2 regions of the Massilia hydrophila genome follow, and region 1 is predicted to be linked to the other one. Evidence: predicted binding sites of a transcription regulator. Region 1 holds the regulator's gene; the other holds the start of a gene.

Region 1 (14,590 bases):
GGGCGTTCTGCAGCGCGCTGGCGAAGTCGATGTCGCGCGCCTTGTAGTTCGGGGTGTCGGCATTGGCGATGTTCGACGCCAGCACTTCCTGGCGCTGGGCGCGCAGGGACAGGGCTTTTTCGTTGAAACTCAGGTACTGGTCGATCTTGCCGATCATGCCGCCTCCGGGTGGATGCTTGTTGGGACAGGACCGATAATACGTACAAGCAACAAAACGCAATCGAAGGAGTAAGACGCCCAAAACCCGGCTATTCCCGGTTTCGCGGCATGCCCCCCCTGCCTAGAATGGCAGCATCTCCCCGAACCCATTGCGCCATGAAGCTCATCCCCGGCCTCCTTGCCACCCTGCTCTGCCTTGCGGCCCTGCCCTCCGCCAGTGCGGTCCCGGCCCAGCCTGCCCAGCCTTCCAGCGCCCAGCGCCAGGCCCTGCCGGTGCTGCGCGCCGTGGCCGAGCAATACCTGCAGACCCAGGCCGCCGGCCTGCCGGGCCAGGTGAGCATCAAGGTCGGCCAGGTCGACCCGCGTACCAGCCTGGCGGCCTGCCCGGCGCCGGAAGCCTTCCAGCAGCCGGGCGCGCGCGCCTGGGGCAAGACCACGGTCGGGGTGCGCTGCAGCGCGCCGCAGGCCTGGACCATTTATTTGCAGGCCACGGTCAGCGTGGTGGCGGATTATGTCGTGGCGGCGGTACCGCTGGCCCAGGGCCAGCCGGTCGAGGCCGGCCAGCTGGGCCTGGTGAAGGGCGACATCGCCGCCATGCCGAACGGAATCATCACCAACATGGCCCAGGCCATCGGCCGCACGCCGACCGCTTCGCTGCCGGCCGGTACCCCGCTGCGCCTCGATACCCTGAAGGCGAAGCCGGTGGTGCAGCAGGGCCAGGCCGTGCGCCTGGTATCGAAGGGCGCCAACTTCGCGGTGTCGAGTGAGGCGAAGGCCCTGAACAATGCCGGCGAAGGCCAGGTGGCGCAGGCGCGTACCCAATCCGGCACGGTGGTGAGCGGCACGGCACGCGCCGGCGGCATCATCGAGGTGGCGATCTAGGCCTTGCAGGCTTGTACGCCAGGCGCCTGCTTATTTTCCTGAACAGCCTTTTCTGCGCTAAAGTTTGTGACATCCTTGCCGATACACGAAGCAGATACCGGAGTTTCCGCTCCGAACAGAGAAGGATGATGCCGTGAAAATCAACGATAACCTCAAGGGCCCGGCCCTGCAGCCGACCAACACCAATGGCGCGGCCAACGCGCGCGGCGCCACCACGGCCGCCGGTGGTGCGGCCACCGCGGCCACGACGGCCAATCCCGGCGCCACCGACAGCGTGCGCCTGTCCTCGGCCGGGCAGGCCATGGCCAGCGCGATTGCCGGCAACAACCAGGTTTTCGACACCAAGAAAGTCGAACGCATCAAGATGGCCATTGCCGATGGCCAGTTCCAGGTCAACTCGGAAAAGGTCGCCGACGGATTGCTCGATACCGTGCGCGACCTGCTCCACTCACGCAAGCGATAAACTTCCATGCCCTCCAGCCCCGTCACCACTCTTGCCGCAGAACAGCAACACCTCAGCGCCCTGCTGGCGCTGATGAAAGAGGAACAGCAGCTCCTGGTAGCCGCTGACGCCGACGGGCTGGCAGAACTCACTCCCCGCAAGAACACCCTGCTGCAGGCGCTCGCCGGCCTCGCGGCGCAGCGCCATGCGGCCCTCGGCGCGGCCGGCTGCGAAGCGTCGGAAGCCGGCATGGAACCCTGGCTGGCCGTGTCCGGCGGCCTGGAGGCGCGCAGCCAGTGGGACGCCCTGCTCGGCCTGGCGCGCGAGGCGAAGGAAGCCAACCGCGTCAACGGCATGCTGATCAGCAGGCAACTGGCCCACAACCAGGGCATGCTGAACGCCCTGCGCATGCCGGCCGGCGCCGAAGCCGGCGGCCTGTACGGCGCCAGCGGCCAGGCGCTCGGTGGCGGGCCGTCGAAGCGCTACGTGGTGGGCTGAACGCGCCCTCTTCTTTTGAGCAGCCGCACCGACTGCATCACCGTGGTTTGACCGCGTGGGCAAGGGACTTGCCCACCCTACTTGCCGAAGGCGCGCATGTCGGTCTTGCGCAGCAGGGCCACGTTGGCGCGCTGCTCCCTGGTGAAGCCGGCCAGCATGTCGGCGGCCTGCTTCTTGTTCATGGACGGCTCCAGCCCGACGAACATCCCGGCATGCAGCATCGCGTAGGTGGACAGCGCGAACTCGCGGGTGCTCAGGCCGTGTTTGGCGAGCACGGCCTTCGCGCGCGGCTCCTTGTCCAGCACACGGGCAAAGGCTTCGGCCGACAGGTTGTTGTTGCGCTCATCCTCATTCCCGTCCTCGTCGTCCTTCTTCTCGAGTTTCCTGATGTCGGGAGCGGCGGCCTTCAGCTTGGCCAGCAGGGCCGGGGTCAGCAGGAAATGCTCTTCGGGCTCGGCAGCCTGCGCCTGGGTGGCGCACAGCAGCAGGGCGACGAAGGCGGCGGCGAACAGCTTGCTCGGTTTCATGGTCTTACCTTTGCATGTTTTTGACAGGCGTGGAGTATAGGGCGAGGCTCAGCCGCGCAAGACCCCCACTGGTGGTGGATTCGTCCGACGGCGCCGTGCGCATGCCTCTTGCCCGGGAGCCGGGCGGGCACGTAAACTACCGTGCCCAGCCCAGCAATCTTCCAGCCAGGATCAAATGAACAATTCCTCCAACAGCCGTCTCGTGTACTCGACCGAAGGCGGACGCATGTGTCCCGAATGCCGGCAGCAGCTCAGCGCCTGCGCATGCAAGGCCAAGGCCGCGCCACCTGGCGACGGCGTGGTGCGGGTGTCGCGCCAGACCAAGGGGCGGGGCGGCAAGTGCGTCACGGTAGTGAAAGGGCTGGCGCTCGATGCGGTTGCGCTGGCGGTGCTCGGCAAGCAGCTGCGCACGGCCTGCGGGTCGGGCGGGACGGTGAAGGATGGGGTAATCGAGGTACAGGGGGACCATTGCGAGATGGTCATGAACACGCTCGAGGGCCTGGGGCACCGGCCGAAGCGGGCGTAGGGTGGGCGGATTTTCCGCCCACGCGTTCAGATCACAGTACCGCAGCCCGTGCGGCTGATGACATCGTCACTATCACCGCGTGGGCGGCGAGGCCGCCCACCCTACGAAACACGCAGCATCGCCTCGATGCGCTGCGGCTCCACCGGCCGGCTGAAGCAGTAGCCCTGCATCTGGTCGCAGCCGCGCGCCTGCAGGAAGGCCAGCTGCTCATTGGTTTCCACGCCTTCGGCGATCACGTTCAGCTTCATCGAGTGCGCCAGCGCGATCACGGCATTGACAATGGCGGCGTCATCGGCGTCCTGGGTCAGGTCCATCACGAAGGAGCGGTCGATCTTGAGGCTGTGGATCGGGAAGCGCTTCAGGCTGGCCAGGCTCGAGTAACCGGTGCCGAAATCGTCGATCGCGAGCTGCACCCCCATCGCGGCCAGCTGGCCCATGGTCTCGGTGGCCGCGGCCGGGTTTTCCATCAGCACGCTCTCGGTGATCTCGAGCGTCAGGTAGCCCGGATCGCAGCCGGTTTCCTCCAGCAGGGCCGCCACGCGCTGGGCCACGTCCTGGCCCAGGAACTGGCGCGCCGACAGGTTCACGCTGATGCGTACCGGACCGATGCCGGCGCGCACCCAGGCCACCTGCTGGCGCATGGCGGTGGCCAGCACCCAGTCGCCGATCGGCACGATCAGGCCGGTTTCCTCGGCGAGCGGAATGAACTCCGCCGGCGAAACCATCGGATGCCCGGCCGGCTGCCAGCGCAACAGGGCCTCGACCCCGGTCACGCGGCCGCTGCCGATGTCTACCACCGGCTGGTAGTGCAGCAGGAATTCGTCGCGCTGCAGGGCGCGCTGGAGCGCGCCTTCCAGGCGCAGGTGCTGGGTGGCCTGCTCGCCCATTTCGGCGGTATAGAAGGCGTACTGGTTGCCGCCCTTGGCCTTGGAGCCGTACATGGCGCTGTCGGCGCACTTGAGCAGGGTGGCGCCATCCAGGCCGTCGCCCGGGTACATGGCGATGCCGATGCTCCCCGACGGGAACACTTCCTGGCCGCACAGGGCGAGCGGCTGGAACAGGTTGTCGAGCAGCTTGCGCGCCACCTTGCCGGCGTCTTCCTGGCCGCCCAGGTCGGGCAGTACCACCACGAATTCGTCGCCACCCTGGCGCGCCACGGTGTCGCTTTCGCGCAGGCTGCCCGACAGGCGGCGCGCGATCTCGACGATCAGGGCGTCGCCGGCGTCGTGGCCCAGGCTGTCGTTGACATGCTTGAAGCGGTCCAGGTCGATGAACATCACCGCCACCTGGCGCCCGGCGCGGTGGGCCTGCATGATGGCCTGGCTCAGGCGGTCCTGCATCAGGAGCCGGTTCGGCAGGCCGGTCAGGGCGTCGTGGTTGGCCATGCGCAGCAGCGCTTCCTCGGCCTGCTTCTGGCGCTGGATGTCGCGCACCACGCAGATGAAGCGCTGGTTGCCGCTGGCGTCGCGCATGCTCGAGACGTTGACGCTGACCCAGACCTGGCTGCCGTCGCGCCGCAGCAGGCGCTTCTCGCGCTGGTAGTCGGCGACCTCGCCGCCACGCAGGCGCGCGATCATGGCCTGCTCCTCGGCCAGCTCGTCCTGGCCCATGAACTGCTGGTAGAAGCGCTGCAGCAGTTCGATCTCGGAATAGCCGAGGATCTGCGACATCTTGCTGTTGGTGCGCAGCACGCGCCCGTCGCCGCCCAGCAGCACGATGCCGACCGCGGCCTGGTTGAAGGTGAGCCGGAAGAATTCCTCGCTCTCCTGCAGGCGCAGCCTGGCCTTGCGGCGGAAGGTCATGTCCTGGCCGATCAGCAGCAGCATCGGGGCGCCGTCCTTGTAGGCGCGGCGGATGTTGAAGTCCGCGTAGCGCACCCCGTCGGCGCGGCCGTCGAGCGTGACCAGCACGTTGTCGTGCGGCGCACCGGAGGCGAGCGCTTCAGCGGCGCGCACGGCCAGCTCCGGACTCGGGATCAGTTCTTCCAGCGCAAGCCGCTGCTCGAGCAGCAGGTCGTCCGGCACGTCGAGCAGGTCGGCCATCGTCCGGTTCATCGAGTGGGCGCGCAGTTCGGCGTCGATCACCATCAGGCCGGCCGGCATGCCATCGATGACCTGCTCCAGGTAGTTCTGGTTCTGCCGCAGGCTGCGCTGGCCGGCGTGCGCGTAGGTGTCGAGCGCCAGGCCCATGTCGAAGCAGACGATCTTGAGCACCGCGTCGACCGCCGTATGGAAGCGTTCCGGCTGTTCCTGCAAGCGGCGCCACAACAGACCGACCAGCTCGGACAGGTACTTGCGGTAGGCGCCGATGTACCACTTCGGGTCGAGCCCGATGCGCTCGTGCGTCGCGCCCACACGCAGGCGCTCGCGGATGTAGTCCTCGTCGTAGTCGCCGGCGGTCAGGCTGTCGAAATAGGACGCCTGCACCCGGCGCAGGCGCGCCTCGACGCCGTCGCCCAGCATGGCCCGCAACTGGGGGAAGGACATCAGGTGCGCATAGAAGCGCTCCGAGAACAGGTCGCGGTGCGTGGCCAGCAGCCCATGCACGTCGCGCAGCGCCTCGACGTCGTCCTCGCCCAGCTCGAGGAAGGCCTTGCGCGCGGCGACTTCGTCATGGTCAAGACCGATCTCGCGGGCCAGCTCGTCCACGTATTCCTGGAGGCCGTTCATGACTGGCCTCCTGAACGCCAAGAGGAGGATCGGTGCTGGGTGTACATGGGAAAGCCTGCGCTGGCGGAAGGGGAAGATTTATGCCGAGATATTGTTATTGCATAATAGCAATGATCGTAGCAGGAATCGAGTAAACATTGGTTACACCCTTTATTTGTTGTTTATCAGCCATAGTATGCATGGGTAGTTTGTTGCCATGAATAAATGGCTTCTTGTTACTACTCAATAAGCATGTCGGTTGGCGGGGGCACATTGGCCGGGTTGCCATCTCGTGGAGCCCCGCATGCGCCTTGTCGTCCTTCCCTCTTTCGTGCTGCTCTGCTGCGCCTTGCCCGCGCCAGCGCAGGAACTCGATGTGCGCCTGGCGCCGCTGCGCACCAGCACCGCGCGCGGCGACGAGGTGCTGGTGCGCGTCACCCTGCGCAACACTGGCGCCGCGCCGCGCTTCCTGCTGTCCTGGCAGGCGCCGCTCGGTGAGATCACGACGCCGCTGTTCGAGGTGCTGCGCGACGGTCAGCCGGTGCGCTACCTCGGCATGCTGGCCAAGCGCCCCGCCCCGGGGCCGGACGATTACCTGCGCATCGAACCGGGCGCCACCCTCAGCGCCACGGTCGAGCTGTCGGCACTGTACGAGATGCATGTGACAGGCACCTACCGGGTGCGCTACCGCAGCGCCGGCCCCGGCCTGCTGGCCGGCGCGCCGGATGGCACGGGTGCGATGCAGCCGCAGGCGGGCAGCCTGGCATCGAATCCAATCGAGATCTGGGTCGAGGGGCGCCTGCCGCGCGGGTCCCTTGCGCCACCAGGGCTGGCGGCGGGCGCGGCTGATCCGGCCTTCCCGAGATGTTCGAATGCGCAGCAGGAACAGCTGGGTGCGGCCGTGGATGCCGGGCGTGCGATGGCGCGCGATGCGCAGCGCTACCTGGACGAAGGAACCGGAACAGGCGCCGGGACGGGCGCCGGGACGGGCGCGGGGACAGGTGGCGCGACAGCTAGCGGATACGGGCCGCGCTACGCTACCTGGTTCGGCGCACCCGACGCGGAGCGCGTCGCTGCCGTCAGGGCCAAGCTTGGCGCGATCCGCGACGCGTTCGAGAACCGGCCGGTGGCGATCGACTGCGGCTGCAAGGAGAAATACTTCGCCTACGTGTATCCGGCCCAGCCATACACGGTGTACGTGTGCAAGGCGTTCTGGAGCGCGCCGCTCACGGGCACCGACTCGCGCGGCGGCACGCTGTTGCACGAACTGAGCCACTTCAACGTGGTGGCGGGCACGGATGACCATGTGTATGGCAAGACGGGGGCGGTGGAGCTGGCGCGCAGCGATCCGGCGCGGGCGGTGCGCAACGCCGATTCGTATGAGTATTTCGGGGAGAATGCGCCGCCGCAGCGCTAGGGCTTGCAGGTGGGCGGAGGTTTCTTGCCCACGCAGTCAAATGACAGTACTGCAGCCTGCGCGAGCGTTCATATCACAACGATCACCGCGTGGGGTGATCCGGTCCAGTGAACCGGATCATGAGCCGCCCACCCTAGGAATATCCGTCATTCACCGGCTTTGGTGCCTTGCTGGCCCGGCAGCGGCCATGAAATATTATTTCATTAGAACATCAAAAACGGTGTTTTATTTCACCGCATGGTGACCGGTTGCGGCTCCGGCACGGTTGCCAGGATCAGCACCGCCACGCGCCGGTTGCGTGCCTGGCCGTCCGGACTGTCGTTCGGTGCGACCGGCCGCGTGGCGCCATAGCCGATGGCGGCCAGGCGCGCATCGCCCACGCCCTGCTCGATGAACAGGCGCACCACGCTTGCCGCGCGCACCACCGACAGTTCCCAGTTCGAGGCGAAGCGCTCGTTGGTGATGGGACGGTCATCGGTATGGCCTTCGACCTCGATCCGGTGTGGATCGTTCTTCAGCAATCCCGCCACCTGCCCCAGCACCGCGCGCGCATCCGGCTGCAGCACCGCCTCGCCCTGTTCGAACAGCACGCTGGCATTCAGTTCGACGCTGATGCCGCGCGCATTCTGCGTGACGCGCACCTGGCCCGCTTTCACCAGCGGCAGCAGGGTCGCGTTCAAATCCTGGGCCAGCCTCTCCATGCGCTCGCGTTCGCGCTTGGCCGCTTCCAGGCGGCGGCGGTTGACGATGTGCGACAGCGGCAGTACCGGCTCGACATTGGTATTGACCTGGGGCGCGGCGCCGCGTCCGCCGAAGGCATCGCCCAGCGCCTCGGACAGCACCGCGTACTTGCCCTCGTTGACGATCGAGATCGCGTACATGACGACGAAGAAGGCGAACAGCAGCGTGATGAAATCGGCGTACGAGACCAGCCAGCGCTCGTGGTGTTCGCCGGGGACTGCATCGTCGTAGCGCTTGCGTGCCATGCCTGTCCTTTAGTGGCGCACCAGCAGGCTCGCCACCCGCTCCTCGAGCACGCGGGTATGGTCGCCGCTGGCGAGGTCGTGGAAGACTTCGGCCAGGATCTCGTACTGGGCCACCTTGTCGCTGACGATGGCCTTGAGCTTGTTGGCGACCGGGTAGAAGAACAGGTTGGCCAGCCCCACGCCGTACACGGTCGACACAAAAGCGATCGCGATGCCCGAACCCAGGCGCGCCGGGTCGGACAGGTTTTCCATCACATGGATCAGGCCCAGCACCGCGCCCAGGATGCCGATCGTCGGCGCGTAGCCGGCCGCCGATTCCCAGATGCGTGCGGCCTGGCGCTGCGCGAACTCGTAGGCGCTGATCTCGCTCTCGAGCAGGCTGCGCAGCTTGTCGGGCTGGATGCCGTCCACCACCAGGCGCAGGCCTTTCTGGGTGAACGGGTCCTTGGTGCCCATGTACTGTTCCAGCGAAAGCAGGCCGTCGCGGCGCGCCGTCAGGCTCCACAGGGTGATTTCGCGCGACAGCTTCTCGCGCCCGGACGCGGGTGGAAAGAATACCCAGCGCAGCATGCGCAGGCCGAGCAGGAAGGACCGCCCTTCGCTCTGCAGCAGGGTGGCGCCGAAGGTGCCGACCACCACGATGGCAAAGGCGGCCGGCTGCAGCAGCGAGGCGAAGCGCCCGCCGTCCAGCGTGTGGCCGAGCAGGACGCCCGCTACCGCGAGCGCCAGGCCCGCTACGCTGGCCCAGTCCATAATTGCTCCCGTAGCGTCGCGCGCAGGCGCGAGACGGCCTGGGTGTGCAGCTGCGACACCCGCGACTCGCTCACGCCCATCACGGCGCCGATTTCCTTCAAATTGAGTTCTTCCTCGTAATAGAGGCCCATCAGCATCTTCTCGCGCGGCGGCAGCCGGTCGATGGCGTCGATGACGGCCTGCCGAAAGCCCGTATCGAGCAGGCTGCGCAGCGGATCGCTGTCGTCCACTGCATGGCGGTCGAGGAAGCTCGCGCTGCCGCCCTCGCCGTCGTTGTCGTTGAAGTCTTCGTAGTACACCAGCTGGTGGCCGCCGCCATCGCCCAGCATCTCCTGGTAGTCGGCGAGCGACATCTGGAGCGACCTGGCGATCTCGGATTCGCTGGCCGGACGGCCCAGGCGCTGCTGCAGCGCCTCCATCGCGGCCTCCACCTTGCGCATGTTCTGGCGCGTGGAGCGCGGCATCCAGTCATTGTTGCGCAGCTCATCCAGCATGGCTCCGCGGATGCGCAGCACGGCATAGGTCTCGAACTGGGCGCCGTGGCTGTCCTCGTAGCGGTTGATGGCATCGAGCAGGCCGATCATGCCTGCCTGCACCAGGTCATCGACTTCCACGGAAGGCGGCAGCTTGGCCTTCATGTGGTGGGCAAGACGCTTCACCAACGGCATGTGCTCCGTCAGCAAATGGTTCTTGTCCGCTTTCCCTTTGACCGTGTACATGCGTTTTGTTTTTTGTCTATTCTTAAATTCGTACGGTGGGCGGGGTAATTTCGGGCAGTGCCCGGAATTACCAACGCTCACGCGGTCAAATCCTGTTGGATCCGCCTGTGCGTTCATTCATCGGATAACGATCACCGCGTGGGCGGAAAATCCGCCCACCCTACAGTCATCCCCTGCTCATCCCAGGCATCGCATGCAGCGCGAACCTGCCTGCGAGCCTGCGAAACGCGACCGAGGCACCCGCCAGCGGAAAGGCATCGACCACCGCCCGGCCCAGGCGCGCGGCCCGGTGCAGGTACTCGTCGGCCGGCACCGAACCCATCGAGCTGAGGTTTACTGCCAGGTAACGTGTTGCCGCAGTAGACATATTATCGTATACCACCTTGGCCTCAGCCTCGGTCGCGCCGGTGACCAGGATGCCGAAGGGGCGTCGGCCGAGCTGCTGGGCCAGGCGCTTGATCAGCGCGTAGGCGTTGGTGATCGAGACGGCCGAGGTACCGACCTGCACCACGATCTCCGAACTGGCCATCAGCGGCAGCGGGAATTCGCCATCCGGACCAAGCTCGCCATCGACGATCACGATGCCGGCCTGCTTGACCAGCACGTCGAAGGTCTTGGCCAGGCGCCGCGTCTCGACGCCGGCAGCCGGACCGCCGCGCTGGGGCGCGCCCAGTGTGGCCACCGAGAAGCCTTGCGGCACCGGGTGCAGCACCTGGTTCAGTCCGCATTCCTGGCGCGCCACGCTGGCCAGGCTAGCCGCGCGGCTCAGGCCCAGGCGGCGCGCGACGCCATAGTCGCGCTCGCAGGCGTCGACAATCAGGACGTCGTTCCCCAGCTGGGCCAGCGAGGCGCCCAGGTTGACCAGCATCGCGCCCTTGTCGTCTTCGGGCGTGGCGGACAGGAAAGTGACGATGCGCGGGCGCGGGCCCTGCAGCATCCGGCGCAGGCCTTCGGCCTGGTCGAAATCGAAACTAGCCAAGGTGCACCTCGTGCAGGCGATCGTGGGCGGCGGCGGCCATCATGACCGGCAGGTCGGCGTCGCCGAACTGGGCGCTGGCGTGGCGGGTGTTGCGGAAGGCGCGGTCGATCAGCATGGCGCGGTCGGCCAGGTGCAGGTCTTCCGGCACGCGCTGGCCATTCGAGATGTAATGCAGGTTCAGCTTCTGACGGATGACCACGTCGAGCACGTTGCCGATCGAGGCGGCTTCGTCCAGCTTGGTCATGATGCAGCCGGCCAGGCCCGTGCCCTGGTAGGCGCGTACCACTTCGTTCAGGGTCTCGCCGGTCGAGGTCGCGTTCAGGCACAGCAGGCGCTTCACGTCGGCGCCGGATTCGCTCAGCATGGCCACCTGTTCCGTCACCATCTGGTCGCGCTGCGACATGCCGATGGTGTCGATCAGCACGGTATGCTTGTTCTTCAGTTCTTTCAGGGCGATGCGCAGGTCGGCTTCGTCCTTCACCGAGTGCACCATCACGCCCAGGATCTTGCCGTAGATGCGCAGCTGCTCGTGACCGCCGATACGGTAGGCATCGGTCGTGATCAGGGCCAGCTTGTCCGGGCCGTGGCGCATCACGCAGCGCGCCGCCAGTTTTGCGGTGGTGGTGGTCTTGCCGACGCCGGTCGGGCCAACCAGGGCGAACACGCCGCCGCGGGCCAGCAGGTCGTCTTCGTTGGCGATGGTGGTGAGGTTGCGCGCCAGCACGGTCTTGATCCAGCGCAGCGCTTCGCCGGCGTCCTTGGCGACCGGCATTTTCTCGATCAGGTAGCGTGCCAGGGTGGCCGAGAAGCCGGCGGCCAGCATCTCGCGCAGCACGCTGGCCTTGTACGGCTCGCGCTGGGCGGTGGCATTCCAGGACAGCTCGGCCAGCTGGGTTTCCATCAGGCCGCGCATGGCGCGGATCTCGTTCATCATGCCGCCCATCTCGAGCGCGGCCGATTCCTTGGCCGAGGCGATGGCGGCGCTCATCATCTGGGTCATGGCGGCCATGTCGATGCCCGTTTCCGGGCTGGCGGCGCGGCGGTTGACGTAGGTCGGCGGGATCTCCCCTTCGGGGGCGGCGCGGCGTTCCACAAAAGGCCGGGCCACGTCAGGCTGGCCGCCGAAGGGGGCGGACTGGGGAGCGGCGGCGCGCGGGGCCTGGCGGAATTCAGGCTGGCGCAGTTCGGCCTGGGACTGCGAGACGGCGGCGCGCGAGAATACCGGCTCCGGGTCGAAATCGTCGTCGAAGGCCTGGAACGCGGGCGCCTGGGGAACGCGTGGAGCCGGCGCGTCGACCGCGGGTACGGACAGTGCGGCCACGTCATCGTTGTCCAGCGCCAGGATCTCGACCACGCCATCGACCGGGCGGTTGGAGAGGATGACCGCGTCAGGGCCGAGCGCCTCGCGCACCTTGCGCAGGGCGTCACGGGAAGTAGCCGCTGTAAATTTCTTTACGTTCATCATTTCTCTCCGCACTTCGACTGTACTGTTCTATTTGCCGGGCAGGCGCCATCGCCCGTCCATAGCCAACATTATTGGCGATGCCATCAGGAAACCATCGGGGGAAAAGGAAGGGGAAACCGGGTCATTTCGGCAGGTATGCCGGGAGCGGGCGTCGAACCTGCTTACAGTCGAGGGAGACTGTCTGTACAAGCCACTGATTTACTGGCGGTTTTCAAGATGGCGCGAAACTTGCTGTCAAGGCTGGCGCAGTTCCCATAACGTCCATGCAAAGGGAGACCGTCATGCGCTTGCCATCGTTCCTGCGTTACCTGCTCGTCCTGACCGCCCTCGGCAGCGCCGCCGCCCAGGCCGGCGTCGTCACCTATGCCGATTTTTCGAACACGTCCGGCCTGACGCTGGTCGGCGACGCCGCCCCCGTGAACACAGCCGACGGCGCGGTACTGCGCGTCGTTCCGGATGCCGGGTACCGCAGCGGCGCCTTCTACAGTACCGACAGCCTGACGCTCGGCACCAACGCCACCTTCAGCACCAGCTTCCAGTTCCGCATGACCCATGTGGGCTTCCCTGCCGACGGCCTGGCCTTCGTGCTGGCTGCCAACCCGGGCGGCATGGGCGCGAACGGCGGCGGCCTCGGCTATGAAGCCGTGGCGAACAGTTTCATTGTCGAATTCGACACCTACAACAACGGCAGCAACGATAACGAGAGCGACAACCATGTGGCAGTCGGCGCCAACGGTTCGCTCGTTCCGGTCTCGCCGGTGATCAATGTCTATGGCAACGGCAATTGCGCGGGAAGCGACACGGCGGGCTGCCTGTCGAATGGGGGCCTGTGGACAGCCACCATCACCTATGACGGCGCGCGCCTGTCGGTGCGGCTGCGCGACAGCGGCCTGGGCGCGGACTTCATCGCGTTGAGCGACTACGAGATCGATATCGCGGCCATCCTGGGCAGCAACTAGGCGTACGCCGGCTTCACGGCGGCTACCGGCGGGTCCATGGCCAACCATGACATCCTGAACTGGACCTTCGCGGATACCGCGCAGCTGCCGGGGGAAGTGCCGGAGCCGGCGACGGCCTGGATCTTTGGGATCGGACTGCTGGGCTTGACGGGACTGATGTCGCGGCGCCGCGTCAGCTCACGAGGCTGAGACTTAGGACACGCTTGCTTTATGCCCCGACTGACGCCCGATGCCTGTCTTAAGAGGTGCTGCTCATCCGTAGGGTGGGCGGGTCTTCCGCCCACGCGGTCAAATTACAGTACTGCAGCCGGTGCGACTGTTCATATCACACCGATCACCGTGTAGGCGGCATTGGGCCGATGCCGGCATTTTCGTTGGCGAACGATGGTAGTGTGGTAAAAAATCCTGGAGAAGCAAACAATCGCCCTCACCTGCCACGATAGGAATTATCAAACAGCCAAGATTGTTCCGGGAATGCTAATATAGAATTATTAGCAACACTTTATGCATATAGTTACTAATTCTTTGTGGAAAAATTGACGAATACCATTTGTCTCAGATTGTAACGGCCTAAAATCTAAGGCATACTGAACCCACAGGTTTCATGAACAATAACAAAGGTGGTAAAAATGAAATTCAGGATTCCGAAGCGTCGGGCCCATATGCCTGAAGAAGCTCATTTGATTACCTTCTGCAAAGCCCTCGACAAGAGTATCCCGGTCCTGAGGACGGCTTTCCTGGTTGCAGGGATTCTGGCCACGGGCATGGGCATGAACAGAGCCGGCGACTTTCTGTTCGTCACTGGCCTGCTGTTGCAGTTCTCGATCTGGTTCGAGAATTGGTGGGTAGTGCGGCGTCAGCGCTGATACCGGACCTCAGTCCGGTATCGAAGAAGTTCAGGCGCTGGTAGAAATAACCGTATCAGCGCTACGGCCAGCGAAGCTCCAGCGGCCGTGCACAAGACGGCGATACGCCACGATGTAGAGCGCCAGCTGGGCCAGCACGATCGCCAGGGCGACCGAAGCCGAAGCGCCAGCGATCACGCTGACCGCCACGCACAGCGCCACCACCGGGGCAATGAAACAGACCACGCTCGCATTGCGATTCCACGGACGGCTGGCATCGCGGCGCACGCGCTGGAATACCACCCTGCGGAACACCAGCGTATGCAGGTGCAGCGCATCCGGCGCTCCCGGGCTGACTTTCTTGATCACGCGCCGGCGATACATGCTGAACAGCACCTCGATCACCGGGTAGGCGCAGATCGCCAGTACCTGCCAGGCATTCACTTCCGGATGACGCACCAGCAGCAAGACGGCCATCTCCGACACCAGGAAGCCCAGGAAATATGCCCCACCATCCCCCAGGAACAGCTTCCCGAATGGATAGTTCAGCACCAGGAAGCCCAGCGTCGTACCGATGCACAGTGCGCCCAGGGCCATGACCAATTGGTCGCCCTGCTGGAACCCGACGGCGGCAAGGCCGGCGGACATGATGATGATCGTGCTTCCCGACAAACCATTGAAGCCGTCGATGATGTTGATCGCGTTCGAGCCACCGGACACCACCACGGCCGTGACCACGATGGCGAATGGGGCGAAGGCTAGCAGGGTATCCACCCCCCACAGGT
Region 2 (14,590 bases), on a different contig from region 1:
TTTGACCAGTACATGGCGCAGCAGGGCTTCGTGGTGTTCCGCCTGGATAACCGCGGTTCGGGCCGCCGCGAGCGCGCCTTCACCGACGTCATCTACAACAAGCTCGGCCACCACGAGGTCGAAGACCAGGTGACCGGCATCGACTGGCTGGCCCGGCAAAGCTTCGTCGATCCGAAGCGCATCGGCGTGTTCGGCTGGAGCTATGGCGGCTTCATGACGCTGCGCCTGCTGTCGGCGGCATCAAGCAAGATCGCGATGGGCGTGTCGGTGGCGCCGGTGACCGACTGGGCACTGTACGACACCCACTACACCGAGCAGTTCGTGGGCGGCACGCCGAAGTCGGATCCGGAAGCGTATGCGCGCAGCGGCGTTTTCGCGCACCTGGACGGCATGAAGTCGCCGCTGCTGCTGATTCACGGCATGGCGGACGACAACGTCCTGTTCACCAACACCACCCGCCTGATCGACGAGCTGGTCAAGCGTAACGTGCAGTTCGACCTGATGACCTATCCGGGCGCCAAGCACGGCATCTCGGGCAAGACCAACCAGCGCCACGTGTATGGCCTGATCGAGGCCTTCTTCAAGAAGAACCTCGGCGCAACGGCAGCGAAGTAAGCGGGTTTCCGCCTATGCAAACAGCCGCCCGCGGGCGGCTGTTTGCATTTCAGCGCGCCTCAAACAACAACAGCCGCACTCGGGCGGCTGTCGTGGGCGCGCGAAAGCGCGTCAATGCACGAATCAGTGCGGGCGGCGCGCGGCGTCGTCCAGCGTGTTTTCCACTTTTTCCTGTGCATCGCCCATCGTCTTCTGGGTCTTGCCTTCGACCTTGGTCGCCTTGCCCTTGGCTTCCTGGGTTGGGCTGTCGATCGCATCACCGAATTCTTCCTGGATCTTGCCACCGATTTCTTTCAGTTTGCCCTTGACTTGATTTTCGTTAATCATGGTCTTCTCCTTGAATTCACATGTCCGGATGGCCATGCACGGGTACAGAATACGGCGGCGTTCACATCCCTTCTGTTCGTGTCCGCACATTGCACAAATGTCAGTATTTGCGCGACTCCAATGCGCTGGCGATGCTAATCTTTTGGCAACACGACCACGCCCCGAGAGGCCGAGCCATGAACGAACATCAGAAAGAAGACGCTGTCGACCCGCCGCCCACGCAACGCCGGGTTGCCAAACGGGTCACCATGATCAGCGGAATCGCCATCCTCTTCATTGCCCTGGCCGCCGCGGTCGTACTCGCCGCCGATGCCTTGCTGCTGATCTTTGCCTGCATCCTGTGCGCGATCCTGTTCTACAAGCTGAGCGAGATCCTGGCACGCCGTTTCCCTATGAACCGCACGGTCGCGCTCGTCATTGTCGTAGCCGCCCTGCTCGGCATCATCGGGATCGGCAGCTGGGCCATGGCGCCCCAGATCTCCGAGCAGTCCACCAAGCTGGCGCAGGAGGTACCGGCTGCGGTCGAGCGTTTGAAGACGACGGTCGAGCAGCACCCGATCATGAAGCGGGTCGTGGCGGAACTGCCGCCCCCAGAGCAGATCGTCAAGCAGATGGGGGATATGGTGCCGAACGCAGGCCTGTTCTTTGGCGGCGTGATCGGCGCGCTGGGCAACATCGTCATCATCCTGTTCGTCGGCATCTATTTCGCCGCCAGTCCCCATACCTACACCGCCGGCGCGATTCGCCTGGTTCCGAAAGCCAGGCGCAGCCGCGCCCGCGAGGTGCAGCAGGAGCTGGGGAACACGCTGGCAAGCTGGCTGCTGGGCAAGTCGGCGTCGATGCTGATCGTTGGCGTGGCAACCTCGATCGGCCTGAGCCTGCTGGGCGTGCCGCTTGCCCTGATCCTCGGCATCATCGCCGGTCTGCTCGATTTCATCCCCTACCTCGGCCCGATCATGGCTGGCGTGCCGGCGGTGCTGCTGGCGCTGTCGATCAGTCCCGACCTGGCGCTGTACACGGTACTGCTGTTCCTCGGCATCCAGCTCATCGAGGGCTACGCGCTGCAGCCGCTGATCGAAGCCAAGGCGGTCGACCTGCCGCCGGCCCTGGTGATCGTGATGCAGCTGATCTTCGGGACCCTGTTCGGCTTCGCCGGCGTGGCCCTGGCGACGCCGCTCGCGGCCACGCTCTCGGTGCTGGTCAGGATGCTGTACATCGAAGACATACTGGATGACCGAACGGCGCAGAAGCGAAGTCCCTAGGCGCTGGAAAACACAAGGCCGCGCACTGCGCGGCCTTGTGCCTGGTGGGCGGGACTAGCGGTTGCCCTTGACGATGTCTTTCGCGTCACCGACCTTTTCCTGCACCTTGCCTTCGGCCTGGTTGGACACGCCTTCGCGCTGGGCCTGGCGGTTGCCGACGGCTTCGCCAACCTTTTCCTGGATCTTGCCGCCGACATCCTTGGCCTTGCCCTTGATCTGGTCCTCGTTCATGGAGCACCCTCCTCGTTGGTGGATCGAAACCCCACCATAGGCTCCAAACCCCGCCAACTCTGTTCGCCAATTAACACACAGGCTTGCGCCAGACGCTCGCCAGCCAGGGCTGCTGGTCGCGCGGCAAACCGGCCGGACGGTAGTAATGATGCAGAGGAACAAAGCCAGCGCTGGTGAGGTAGCGTTCCCAGGCGGCGTAGTCGTGGTAGCTGCCGTAGCGCGGGCCATTCCAGCCTTCGCGGTTGTCCCCGCGCGGGTTCGAGCTGAACAGCACCCCGCCCGGTTTCAGCGTGCCGTACAGCCGTGCCAGCACGTCCGGCAAGGCGGCCGCCGGCACGTGGAACAGCGAGGCGTTGGCAAAAACGCCGTCGAATCGGGCGGCCGGCAAGTCGAGCTCCAGGAAATCCTGGTGCCAGACTTCGCAGCCGCTGTACTGCCTCGCCATCTCGACGAAACGGCTGCTGCCGTCGATACCGATGGCCTGGTGGCCGAGCTCGGTGAACGCCTTGAGGTCGCGCCCCGGACCACAGCCGAGGTCGAGGATCGTGAACGGCGCAGCCGACTCGATGGCTTGGAGCAGCGCATCGATGTTCTGGCTGACGTCGTGGTCGATGGTGCCGGCGAAGAAGGTGTCCGCGGTCTGGTCGTAGTGGGCCAGGGTGCGGTGGGTGATGTCGTGCAGGTCCATGCCCGTATTATCGCCGAGACGGCGGCGCCGGGCAGCGCACACCGCACAACCTGCGCACCGGCGCAGGTCGTGCGGGTTGCCGGCTTACCAGACGCGCACGCGCTGCTCCGGCGCCAGGTACAGCTTCTGCCCCGGCTTGACGTCGAAGGCATCGTACCAGGCGTCCAGGTTACGCACGGTGTAGGTGCGGTACTGGCCCGGCGCATGACCGTCGGTCAGCACGGTGCGGCGCAGCGAGGCTTCGCGCATCTTGGTGCGCCAGGCCTGGCCGTAGCCGGTGAAGAAGGCGCGGTCGCCCTCCACGCCGCCCGCCTTGCCGCTCGGCGCCGCCTTGAAGGCGTCGTAGGCCGCGGCCAGGCCGGCCAGGTCGGACAGGTTCTCGCTCAGCGTCAGCTGGCCGTTGATGGCCAGGTCGTCGAAGGGCTTGTAGCCGTTGTACTGCTCCACCAGCTTGTGCGACGCGGTCTTGAAGTGGGCCAGGTCTTCCTTGGTCCACCAGTCGCGCAGGCGCCCCTGGGCGTCGAACTGGGCGCCCAGGTCGTCAAAGCTGTGGCTGATCTCGTGGCCGATCACCGAGCCGATCGCGCCGTAGTTGTGCGCGTCGGACGCCTTCGGATCGTAGAACGGCGGCTGCAGGATCGCGGCCGGGAAGTTCAGCGCGTTCTGCAGCGGCAGGTTGACCGCGTTCACCAGCTGGGGCGGCATGGCCCAGTCGGTCTTCTTCGGTTTCTGCTTGAGCTTGGCGAGCTGCTGGGCATAGTAGAACTCCTGGGCGCGCATCACGTTGCCCAGCGCGTCGGTCGGCGAGACCTGCAGGCCGGCGTAGGATTTCCATTCGTCCGGATAGCCCACGCCCACGTACATGGTGCGCACCTTTTCCTTGGCCTGGGCGCGGGTCGAAGGCGCCATCCAGTCCAGCTTGTCGATGCGGCGCTCGAAGGCCTGCTTGATGTTGGCGACCATCTTCTGGATCTGCGCCTTGTTCTCGGCCGGGAAGTACCTGGCCACGTACAGCTTGCCGACCGCTTCGTCCATCGCACCGTTGGTGGCGGCCAGCGCGCGCTTCCAGCGCGCCGACTGCTGCGGCGAGCCGGTCAGGCCCTTGCCGTAGAACTCGAAGCGCAGGTCGGCATAGGCTTTCGGCAGCGTGCTGGAGAACTGGTTCAGGCTGTGGAAGGCCAGGTAGTCCTTCCAGGTGGCCAGGTCGGTGGCAGCCACCTGCGCGGCCGCACCCTTGAGCGCGCCAGGATGGTAGGCGATGAAGCGGTCCTGGCGGTCCAGGCGCGCGCCCTGCAGGAAGGCGTTCCAGTCCATGCCCGGGGCCCTGGCCGCGAAGTCCTTCCTGGCCCAGACGTTGTTGGCCTTCAGGATGTCGCTCGACTCTTCGCGGCTGGCGTGGCTTTGCGCCAGTTCCGATTCCAGCGCGAAGATCTTCGCCGCGCGCGCCTCCACGTTGTCGTAGCCGGCCAGCTTCAGCATCGCGCCGATGTACTGCTGGTACTTGCCGCGCAGCTCGGCCATCTTCGGGCTGTTGTCGAGGTAGTAGGCGCGGTCCGGCAGTCCCAGGCCACCCTGCAGCAGATAAGGCAGGTTGCGTCCCGGTTCGCTCAGTCCCTGGTTGATCCACACGCCGAACAGGTTCGGCGTCTCGAAATCGGTGGCGTTCAGCGGGTCGACGTCGGCGCGCAGGAATTCACCCAGCACGCGCGCCAGGCTGCTGCGGTCCTTGATCGCGGCGATCTTTTCCAGGCGCGGCTTGAGCGGGGACAGGCCGGCCGCTTCGATCGCCGCCTCGTTCATGTAGGCGCTGTAGAAATCGGCCACCTTGCGCGCCTCGGCGCTGGCCGACTTGCTGGCGCCCGCTTCCTCGATCAGCTTGACGATGCGGCCGTTGTTGTCCTCGGCCAGCGCGCCCATCGCGCCCCAGGAGCCGCGGTCGGCCGGGATCTCGGTGCTGGCCATCCACTCGCCATTGACGTAGGCATAGAAGTCGTCGCCCGGCAGCGCCGCAGCGGGCCTGGCGGCCGCAGGCTTGGCCGCAGCGGCCTGCCCCGCGGCCTGGACCGGAGAAATGGCGGCCGCACCGCACAGGGCAAGAGTGATGGCGATCTTGATCGGAGTCCAACTGGTATTCATGGTTTCCCTTCTGTTGTCAGTGGTTCTGTGTCCTGTGGTTCTGCCCGCTCACTGGAGGGCGGCGCGCACCTGGGGCAGCAGGCGCGCCTTCTGGTCGGCGCGGATGCGCACGCCATTGCCGACGCGTTCCCCTTCGAGCGCGCCGTCGGCGCCGAAGTGCTTGCGCATATAGGCTTCCATCATCCCGGCGTGGGCCGGATCGGCCGACGCGCTGACGATGCCGGCGAACAGGCTGTGGCGTCCCAGCGCTTCCATGTTCGCCAGCAGCGCATCGCGGTTGGCGGTGGCGAAGCGCCAGGTCAGGTCCAGGTGTTCGCTGGCCACGCCGCCCAGCAGGTAGGGCAGCAGGTCGGGCGGGGTCTGGGGCGAGAGCAGCGACTGCAGCGTGCGCGCGGCCAGTTGCGGATCCTGGGCGCTGGCGAGGGCTCGGCTGAAGCGGTTGCGTTCCTCGCTGGTGGGCGCGCCGGCGGCGCGCGCGGCCAGCGCCTCGTAGGTGGCGGCGTCGGCGTAGCGGCCGGCGGTGCTGGTGACGAAATCGATCAGGCTCGGCGGCACCGAGGACGGGTCCTGCAGGTAGCGCGCGAAGCGGGAGCGTCCCTGCGCGATCGCCTCCGGGTCGCCGGCGCGCGCCAGCGCGGTGGCCAGCATGGCGCGCAGCTGGCTGTCGTCGGCGGTCTCGCCCGGCTTCTCGTCCCAGCCGAGGCGCTCGAGCTTCGGGCGCGCGAAACCGACCAGGAAGCGCCGGATCAACGCCTGTTCCGGCTCGCCCCGGGCCAGCCCGTCGAGGGTGCGCAGGTTGGCCAGGATCGCGTCCCACACGGCCACGCGCGGCTCGTCGCCATACTTGCGCACCAGGTCGAGGTAGGCACCCAGTTCCATGCGGCCATTGGACGCGAAGCTCCAGGTGTCGGACAGCAGCTTCAGGCGGGTACTGTCCGGCAGGCGCGGCGCCTGTTCGGCCAGGGCATGGAAGCTGGCCGGATCGTACTGCACGCGGAAGTAGCCGACGCTGTGCGGATCGACCACCAGCGCGCCCTCGCAGCTGCCCTGGGTCAGCGTGCCGCTGGTGCCGGACAGCAGCGTCGTCCAGGCCTTGCCGTTGACGGTGCCCACCTGCAACGGTACGTTCCACAGGCGCTGCTGCTGCGCCGGCTCGTCCAGGCGGTACTGTTCCTGCGCCAGCGTGACCCTGCGCCTGCCGTTCTCGCACACGGCCTCGACCTTCACCAGCGGGAAGCCGGGCTGCAGGGTCCAGTCGGATGCCAGCTTCTCGACCGGCTTGCCGGACGCCTTTTCGAGCGCCGCCCACAGGTCGGCAGAGGTGGTGTTCGAATACTGGTGCTTCGCCATGTAGGCGCGCATGCCCTTGCGGAACGCGTCCTCGCCCAGGTAGGCCTCGAGCATGCGCAGGAAGGCCTGGCCCTTCAGGTAGGTGATCGCATCGAACGCGGCGGCGGCCTGCTCCTCGGTCTCGATCGGGGTCTGGATCGGGTGGGTGGTCTTGCGCGCGTCAAGGTTCATCACGTACTCGCGCTCGGCCATGGCGTCCAGGTAGGGGCGCCATTCCGGGTGGAAGTGGTTGGTGGCCTTGGCCGCCATCCAGGAGGCGAAGCCTTCGTTCAGCCACAGGTTGTCCCACCAGGCCATGGTGACCAGGTTGCCGAACCACTGGTGCGCCACTTCGTGGGCATTGATATTGAAGGTCTGTTTCTTGACCCTCTCCGGGCTCTTCTTCGGGTCGTACAGCAGGGTCGGCTCGTTGTAGACCACCGCGCCCCAGTTTTCCATGGCGCCGTTGAAACCGCCCGGGATCGCGATCTGGTCCAGCTTCGGCAGCGGATAGGGAACGCCGAAGTAATGGTTGTAGTAGCGCAGCAGGTCGCGGGTGGCGGCCAGCGGGAAGGTAGCCGCGCCGAGCTTGCCCTCGGTGGTGACGATGCCGATGTCGACGCCGTCCTGGCGGCTTGCCAGGCGCTCCAGCTCGCCCGCCACCAGCACCACCAGGTAGCTCGGCATCTTCGGCGTGTTGCCGAACGTCACGCGCTGCATGCCGCCGGCAAGTTCCTCGCGCTTCTCGATCGGGGTGTTCGAATAGGCCTTGAAATGGCCCGGCAGGTCGACGCTCAGGCGGAAGCGCGCGCGGAAGGCGGGCTCGTCCCAGGTGGGCAGCATGCGGCGCGCGTCGGTGGGCGCCATGGTGGTCGCGATCAGCTTCTTGTCGGCGCCGCCGGCCTTGTAGTTGACGTAGAACAGGCCGCGCCCCTCGCGGTTGATCTGGCCGCGGAAGGCCAGCGCCAGCTCATACCTGCCCGGCGCCAGGGGTTGCGCCAGGGCGAAGCGCAGGGTCTGCTGTTGCTGGTCGAGGATGGGGACAAGGTTCAGCCTGCCAATGTCCTTGCCGGCCAGGCTGGCCGCGTCGATCTGCAGATTGTCGGCGTTCAGCATGATGGTCGAGGTCGGCTTCAGGACCTCGATCTCGACCGTCTGGGTGCCGCGGAAACTGTTGCCGGAAACATCGGGAACGACATGGGCGGTGTACTGCAGCGGCACCACGTCCTTGGGCAGCTTGCCCGGCGTGGCCGCGAACGAAAACGGTGCTTCGGCACGGGCGGCGGGCGCGCCCGCGGCGAATGCGAGCGCAGTGGCGGCGGCCAGGGCCAGGGCGACTGGCATGTCTCTCATAAGCATCTCTCTCTCATCTGTTTTTATTGGCGGATCCCGCGCGCCACGACGCAAAGACCCAGCGGGCACTGTAGAAAAGCCGGATTGCGGCTGCGCCCGGAATGCGACAGACTGCAGAAATCGGGGCCAGAGTGCCGAATCGGGGGAATGGCGGAGCATTCTGCAGCATGCATGGCGGGTTGACCATGGCATTTTGACAATATCAACGGGGCGAGAAAGAAATTTGAAATATTTTTTGAAAACACCCTAAAGTTTCCGAAAGGCCGTCCGTAAAAGCCTTTAGATGCCCGGCAATCCGGCCTGGCAGCAAGATGGGTGCAGACATGACCTCGAACGACGTCCTCTCGATGTACGAAAACCTGGCAGGCCTGAGCGGCCAGATGAAGGGCGCCGCCGAGGCGGGCGACTGGCGTGGTTTCGACAAGCTCAACGCCCAGGCAAGCGTGGCGGCGGGCGCGGCGCTCGGCGGCGTGCCGGCGCTGGATGGCGCCAAGCGCCTGCGCAAGATCGATCTGCTCAAGCAACTGATGGCCAACGACCGCGCGATCCGCGACGTGAGCGAACCGTGGATGGGCCAGCTGGACCGCGCCATGTGCGCACACTGAGCGAACGGACCAGGCGCCGCTGCGGCGTGCCCCCCCCCCCTGCAAAGGCGCCCATGGCGCCTTTTTTGTTTGGTAGCGTCGCCGGCACCAAACAGCAAAAAGCAAAAAGCAAAAAGCAAAAAGCGCCCGAAGGCGCTTTGCTGGTGTCCGGGCCAGTGGCCCCGACACGGAATCGGGGAGAGCGAGCACCAGGTATCTCCTGGCGTCGCCTCGTGCCGGTTGCATCCGGCGTTCGCTGCCGCAGCTGGCAGGCGAACCGCTTCCGGACACAGGCGTTTCATCAACGTCCGCCTGCTTTCCGCGCCACGCTATCGGTGGTGGCTGCGCCAGGCCTCTGTGCCGTTCATGATCTCGCGACCATGAAATGAGTATAACGTAAAAATCAGACTTGTGTAGACGACTCGTGCGCACCCTGTTCCAGGGTCGGCTCGACCGCGACCGGCGCCGCCGACTTGCGGCCGAGACGGGCGCGCAGGCGCGTCGCCAGGCCGACACGGGGTTCGGCGGCGCGCACCCCGGCCTTGCGGCGGCGCACGATGAAGACCAGGCCGCCCAGCAGCGCCAGCACGGCGGCACCGGCGCCGGCCAGCGGCAGCCAGGCGGTCTCCGCCGGCGGCGGCGCTTCCGGCTGCTTGCGCTTTTTCCGGGGCGCGCGCGGCGCCTCGGACGGGGCGGCGCCCGCGGCCACCTGCAACAGCTTTACCTTGTCCTCCAGCTGGACCAGCTGCTCGCGCAAGAGGGTATTTTTGGCGCCCAGTACGACGCAGCTGTCGACCGGCTGCGGCACCTGGGCGGCACAGGCGCCCGCCGCGGATGCCGATGCCGATGGCGATGCGGGTACCGGCGCGGGCGCGGTCACGCGCTCGGAGGCCAGCAGCGGCATGTCCGACGGCGGCCGGGATGCGGCCGCCACCCGCGGCGGTGCAGACGGCGCCGGCGGCGCGGGCGGATCGATCGGCCGGGGCCGCTGCCGGGCCACCGCTGGCGCGGGCTTCGGAGCCGGCATGGGAGGTGCCAGGGCCTGGACCGGATCCTGCGCCGCCACCGGCAGCGCGGCCGGCCGCACGGGCAGCGCAGGCGGGACCGGATGCGGGTCGGGCGCCAGCGACAGCGTTGCCAGGCGCACGGTGCGCTGCGCGCCGTCGGCCAGTTCTAGGAACAGGTGCAGCCGCTCCAGCTCCACCGGCGCGAACGAGGTGATGTGCAGGAACTGGCGGCCGTCGCGCCGCATCACCGACATCCGCAGCGTCGACAGCACCGGCGGCATGCCGAGGCCGGCGCCGCGGTAGACCTCCGGGTGCGCCAGGCGCACCTGCACCGGCATGGCCGGGTCTTCCAGCAGGGTGAGTTCGATGTCGGCCACCAGCGGCTGGCCGAGGAAGGACGCGAGCCGCGGCTCGCCGAGCTCGGCCGCGTGGGCGGCACTGATCGGCAGCGCGCACGCCAGGGAAAGCATCGATAACAGGATAAGCCGGCGCGCCATAGGGAAGTGGAAAATGAAGCCTGAACGTCATTAACGGACAATCGGCTAAACTCTTTAGCCACGCGCTACACCATTCCGCCCATTCGACAGGACACGCCATGGAAAACAGGATTGAAAAAGACAGTTTCGGCCCGATCGAGGTGCCGGCAGCCCGGCTGTGGGGCGCCCAGACCCAGCGTTCGCTGCACCACTTCCACATCTCGACCGAGCGCATGGCGCCGGAACTGGTGGCCGCGCTGGCCCAGGTCAAGCGCGCCGCGGCAGCCGTCAACCGCTCGCTCGGCAAGCTGCCCGCAGACAAGGCCGCAGCCATCATCCGCGCCGCCGACGAAGTGCTCGAAGGCCGCTACCCGGACGAATTCCCGCTCGCCGTGTGGCAGACCGGCTCCGGCACGCAAAGCAACATGAACATGAACGAGGTGCTGGCCAACCGCGGTTCCGAGCTCTTGAAAGGCGAGCGCGGCGAGCAGCGCCTGCTGCATCCGAACGACCACGTCAACATGGGGCAATCGTCGAACGACATCTTCCCCACCGCGATGCACGTGGCCGCCGCCTGCGCCGTGGCCCAGGACCTGCTGCCGGCCCTGGGCCAGCTGCGCGCGACGCTGCTGCGCAAGTCGCGTGATTTCGAATCGATCGTCAAGATCGGCCGCACCCACCTGCAGGATGCGACCCCGCTTACCCTGGGCCAGGAATTCTCGGGCTACGTGGCCCAGCTGGAGTTCGCGGAAAGCGCGCTCCGCGCCACCCTGCCCGGCCTGCTGGCCCTGGCCGCCGGCGGCACCGCCGTCGGCACCGGCCTGAACGCGCATCCGGATTTCGCCCCGCGCATCGCCGCCGAGCTGGCCTCGCGCACCGGCCTGTCGTTCAAGAGCGCACCGAACAAGTTCATGGCCCTGGCCGGGCACGACGCCATGGTGGCCGCCCACGGCGCCATGAAGACCCTGGCCACCGCCCTCATGAAGATCGCCAACGACGTGCGCTGGATGGCCTCGGGGCCGCGCTCGGGCCTGGGCGAGATCACGATCCCGGAAAACGAGCCGGGCAGCTCGATCATGCCGGGCAAGGTCAACCCGACCCAGTGCGAGGCGCTGACGATGCTGTGCTGCCAGGTGTTCGGCAACGACGTCGCGATCACGGTCGGCGGCTCGCAGGGAAACTTCGAGCTGAACGTGTTCAAGCCCATGATTGCGCATAATTTCCTGCAAAGCGCGCGCCTGCTGGCGGACGGCATGCGCTCCTTCGACCGGCACTGCGCCCAGGGCATCGAGCCGAACCATGCGCGCATTGCCGAGCTGATGGAAAAATCGCTGATGCTGGTAACCGCACTGGCCCCGCACATCGGGTATGATCGCGCCGCGCAGATCGCCAAGACGGCGTCGCACGAAGGCCTGACCCTGCGCCAGGCCGCGCTGCAGTCGGGCTTCGTCACCGAGCAGCAGTTCGACGGGTGGATTGTTCCAATCGACATGACCCGGCCAGATTCCGTCGATTAATTTCCTGAGAAAAAACATGCAAACAATCGTGTTCGATTTGACCGCCGAGTTCGTCGAGCTCAACCAGTTGCTGAAGCTGGTGGGCCTGGTGGACAGTGGTGGCGCCGGCAAGAACATGGTCGCCAGCGGCGCCGTGTCGGTCGATGGCCGGCAGGAGCTGCGCAAGACCGCCAAGATCCGCAGCGGCCAGACCGTGAGCGTGGGCGAACTGCGGGTGCGGGTGCAATAAATCACCTTGGGCCGGGCAATGGAACAGGGATCGCGGGCTTATGTTTGCGTCTTAACAAACAGAACAAGGATTCCTTGTTTATATTTTAAGTTCTCGCGTATCGACTTACCTCAACCGGCCAAAGGTGAAGCATGGAAACCCCGAACCGCGCCCAGTCCCAGGACCAGCTCATCGGTGACTTGCGTCTCGTCATCGAGAATGCGGAAGAGCTGCTGAAGAACACCGACCACTACACCAGCGACCTGTACCAGAACGCGCGCGCCAAGCTGGCGCTGGCGCTGGAAGCGGCCAACGAAGAACTGGCCCGCTTCGAGGATGCCCAGCTCGAACGCATGATGGCCGCCACCCGCGCCGCCAACGAGCGTTACTGCGACCGCACCGGCGAACAGCGCATCCTGCGCGCCTTCCACTAGTCCTGCGCCGCGATCGCGGCCACCAGGCCGCGCCCGAACCAGCCTGCCAGCATGGCGCCGAGCGCGGACGCCGATGCCGACGCCGCATCCAGCGCTGCGCCGAAGCTGGCGCCGCGTACCAGCTGGCCCAGGGCAGCCGCCTCGGCCGCATCCAGCTCCTCCACTTCCACCTGCCAGCCACGCCGCAGCACCAGTACCGTGCAGGGCCGGTCCACGCGCGCCGGCAACGCCGGGCCGCCGGGCTGGTGCGCATGCCACAGCGCCGCGATCGCCCACGGGCTGTCCAGCAGCGCCGCCGAAGGATGCAGGGTGATCCGGGCACCATCCAGTGCGCTAGGTGCCATGCCGGCCAGCGCATCCAGCCCGAGCGGCGGGCTGTCCGGCGCCAGGTGGGCACGGTGCACCGCCCATTCGAGGCGCGCCACGTCCGGCAGGTAGGGATAGGGGGCAGCGGCCTCCATACCGGCCAGGAAAGCGGGAAAGTCCGCGCCGAAGGCGCCCAGGTCGGGATCCTGCGAAGGATGGGCCCTGCCGTAGGCGCGCGCCAGGCCAGCCATGGCCTGCGCGCCGACCAGCTGTTGCAGCACCGGATAGGCCGCGGCCAGCGCCCGCTCCCAGCCGGCCGCCAGGTTGCCGCGGTACAGGGGCAGGCGCACCAGGCCGCCCTGTTTCAGCAGGGGCGCCAGCGCCGCGTCATGGTCCGCATCGAGCAGGGCCGCGCCGAAGCGCCGTTGCATGTCTTCCTGTGAGGCCTGCGCTCCTGGCGCCGGCGCAGGGCGCGACGGGGGCGGTGGCAGCTGCGCGGGGACAGGTGGCGGATAGTCGCGGGCAATCGCATCGGCAGCCTGCGCCTCGGCCACCAGCACCTCGAGCGCGGGCAGCTCCGCATCCCACTCGACCAGGGTCGGCACCCGTCCGAAGCGCGCCAGCGCGGCGCGGTACAGCGCCCAGACCGGCGCCGCCACCGCCGCGCCGTGGTGGTCCACCACGCCGAGCGGTGTCTCCAGGTGGCCGGCCAGGTGGATCTCGCCCACGCTGCCGGGCGCCAGCGCGGCGATGGCCGCCAGCGCGTCTTCGCCGTGGTTGCGCTGGTTGACGTACAGGTTGTTCACGTCGAGCAGGATGCCGCAGCCGGTGCGCCGCGCCAGCTCCGCCAGGAAGGCGGTCTCGCCCATGCTGTCGCCGCGCCAGCGCACGTAGGCCGACACGTTTTCCAGCAGCAGGCGCCGGCCCAGGCGCGACTGGACCCGGTCGACGCGCTCGCACAGCAGCGCCAGGGTGGCTTCGTCCAGCGCCAGCGGCAACAGGTCGTTGAGCTGGCGTCCGGCCAGCGCGCCCCAGCTCAGGTGTTCGGAGACGAGCAGCGGATCGAGGGCCGCGGCGAGCGCCGCGACCCGTTCCAGGTGGGCCTCGGAAAACCCCTGCACCGAACCCAGTCCGAGCCCGACCCCATGCAGGCTGAGCGGATAGTCGCGGCGCAGCGTTTCCAGCACGTGCCAGTCCCAGCCGGCGCGGGCCAGGTAGTTTTCGCTATGGACTTCGATGAAGCCGACCGCGGGGCGCCGGGCGAGGAAGGCGCGGTAGTGCGGCGCGCGCAGCCCGACGCCGGCGCGCGGGACGGCATGGGGAGCGGACATCGACGTGCGCGTGCGGCGCTGGTTGACTGGCCTGGCCTGCGCAGCTTATTTGCGCACGGCGGGCTTGGGTGCCTCCACCGCGGCTTCGGCCTTGCCCTGGGCCGCCGCGTCGCGGGGTGCGCGTCCGGCCTCCAGCGAACCGCCCAGTTTGGTGCAGCTACCCTTGGCTACGAACTTCCATTCGTTCGGGTCCTGGTCGACGCGGGCGGCGCCGGCGCAGCCGTGGGTGGCGGTGCCGCAGTCGTTCTGGCCGGCCTTGGCCACGCCGTAGCAGGCTTCCTGGTCGGCCTTCGGCACGCCCATCGCATCCTGGGCGGCGGCGTGGGCGCAGGCGCTGGCAAGCGCAGCGGCGATCAGGGCGTGGCGGTGGGTCATGCGGGTACTCCTGGCAGGTGAAAAGCGCCAGTATTTATCAGGCCGGAGAAAGATGCAAGACGAAGGCTCAGGCGGTCGTGTCGATCTTGTTGCCCAGGTGCGCAGGCAGGCGCGCCGGCTGCGCCGCCGGCAGGGCCTCGAGCAGCTGGGTGGCGGTGGCTTCCTGGATCTGCTGGGCCTTCTTCATGACGGCCAGGCTCAGCTCCTGGCGCTGGCCGGTCTCGGCGATGCTGGTGGACAGCTTGGCGATGCTCGACACATCCATGTCACTCTCCCATTAAGGCGTATCCACCGTTTACGGCGGCGCCGGCAGGAACTTTAGGCTTGCCGCGCTTCTTTTTGCATCCAGGCGCGCAGCCAGCACAGCACGGCCTGGCGGTCGTTCAGGTCCAGCCAGGCGCGGCCGCCCTG

What was found. Region 1 encodes FliA, which starts transcription of late flagellar genes. Its sites were predicted from a motif close to CTAAAGTTTNNNNNNNNNNNGCCGNTA; they were not measured.
Region 2: LE190_RS19400 (flagellar protein FliT) is a predicted target of FliA. The motif match lies at 8,188-8,214, and genes of this name have one in related genera.

What each region holds. Positions count from the first base shown of each region.
Region 1 is NZ_JAHYBX010000001.1:385,694-400,283, reverse strand. It holds gene flgB (flagellar basal body rod protein FlgB) at 1-157, opposite strand, end outside; gene flgA (flagellar basal body P-ring formation chaperone FlgA) at 316-1,041, shown strand; gene flgM (flagellar biosynthesis anti-sigma factor FlgM) at 1,175-1,504, shown strand; gene LE190_RS01715 (flagella synthesis protein FlgN) at 1,511-1,981, shown strand; gene LE190_RS01710 (hypothetical protein) at 2,059-2,508, opposite strand; gene LE190_RS01705 (translation initiation factor Sui1) at 2,684-3,034, shown strand; gene LE190_RS01700 (EAL domain-containing protein) at 3,136-5,703, opposite strand; gene LE190_RS01695 (M35 family metalloendopeptidase) at 5,987-7,099, shown strand; gene motD (flagellar motor protein MotD) at 7,330-8,085, opposite strand; gene LE190_RS01685 (flagellar motor protein) at 8,095-8,838, opposite strand; gene LE190_RS01680 (RNA polymerase sigma factor FliA) at 8,820-9,557, opposite strand; gene LE190_RS01675 (MinD/ParA family ATP-binding protein) at 9,724-10,536, opposite strand; gene flhF (flagellar biosynthesis GTPase FlhF) at 10,529-11,998, opposite strand; gene LE190_RS01665 (L-type lectin family protein) at 12,283-12,960, shown strand; gene LE190_RS01660 (PEP-CTERM sorting domain-containing protein) at 12,997-13,149, shown strand; gene LE190_RS01655 (hypothetical protein) at 13,590-13,826, shown strand; gene LE190_RS01650 (MraY family glycosyltransferase) at 13,857-14,590, opposite strand, start outside.
Region 2 is NZ_JAHYBX010000011.1:26,831-41,420, reverse strand. It holds gene LE190_RS19435 (S9 family peptidase) at 1-615, shown strand, start outside; gene LE190_RS19430 (CsbD family protein) at 739-942, opposite strand; gene LE190_RS19425 (AI-2E family transporter) at 1,119-2,204, shown strand; gene LE190_RS19420 (CsbD family protein) at 2,259-2,435, opposite strand; gene LE190_RS19415 (class I SAM-dependent DNA methyltransferase) at 2,506-3,123, opposite strand; gene LE190_RS19410 (M13 family metallopeptidase) at 3,208-5,259, opposite strand; gene LE190_RS19405 (M1 family metallopeptidase) at 5,308-7,932, opposite strand; gene LE190_RS19400 (flagellar protein FliT) at 8,265-8,546, shown strand; gene LE190_RS19395 (type IV pilus assembly protein FimV) at 8,929-10,002, opposite strand; gene fumC (class II fumarate hydratase) at 10,128-11,525, shown strand; gene LE190_RS19385 (RNA-binding S4 domain-containing protein) at 11,542-11,754, shown strand; gene LE190_RS19380 (DUF883 family protein) at 11,886-12,167, shown strand; gene bufB (MNIO family bufferin maturase) at 12,164-13,804, opposite strand; gene LE190_RS19370 (BufA1 family periplasmic bufferin-type metallophore) at 13,850-14,179, opposite strand; gene LE190_RS19365 (YjfB family protein) at 14,247-14,444, opposite strand; gene mobB (molybdopterin-guanine dinucleotide biosynthesis protein B) at 14,498-14,590, opposite strand, start outside.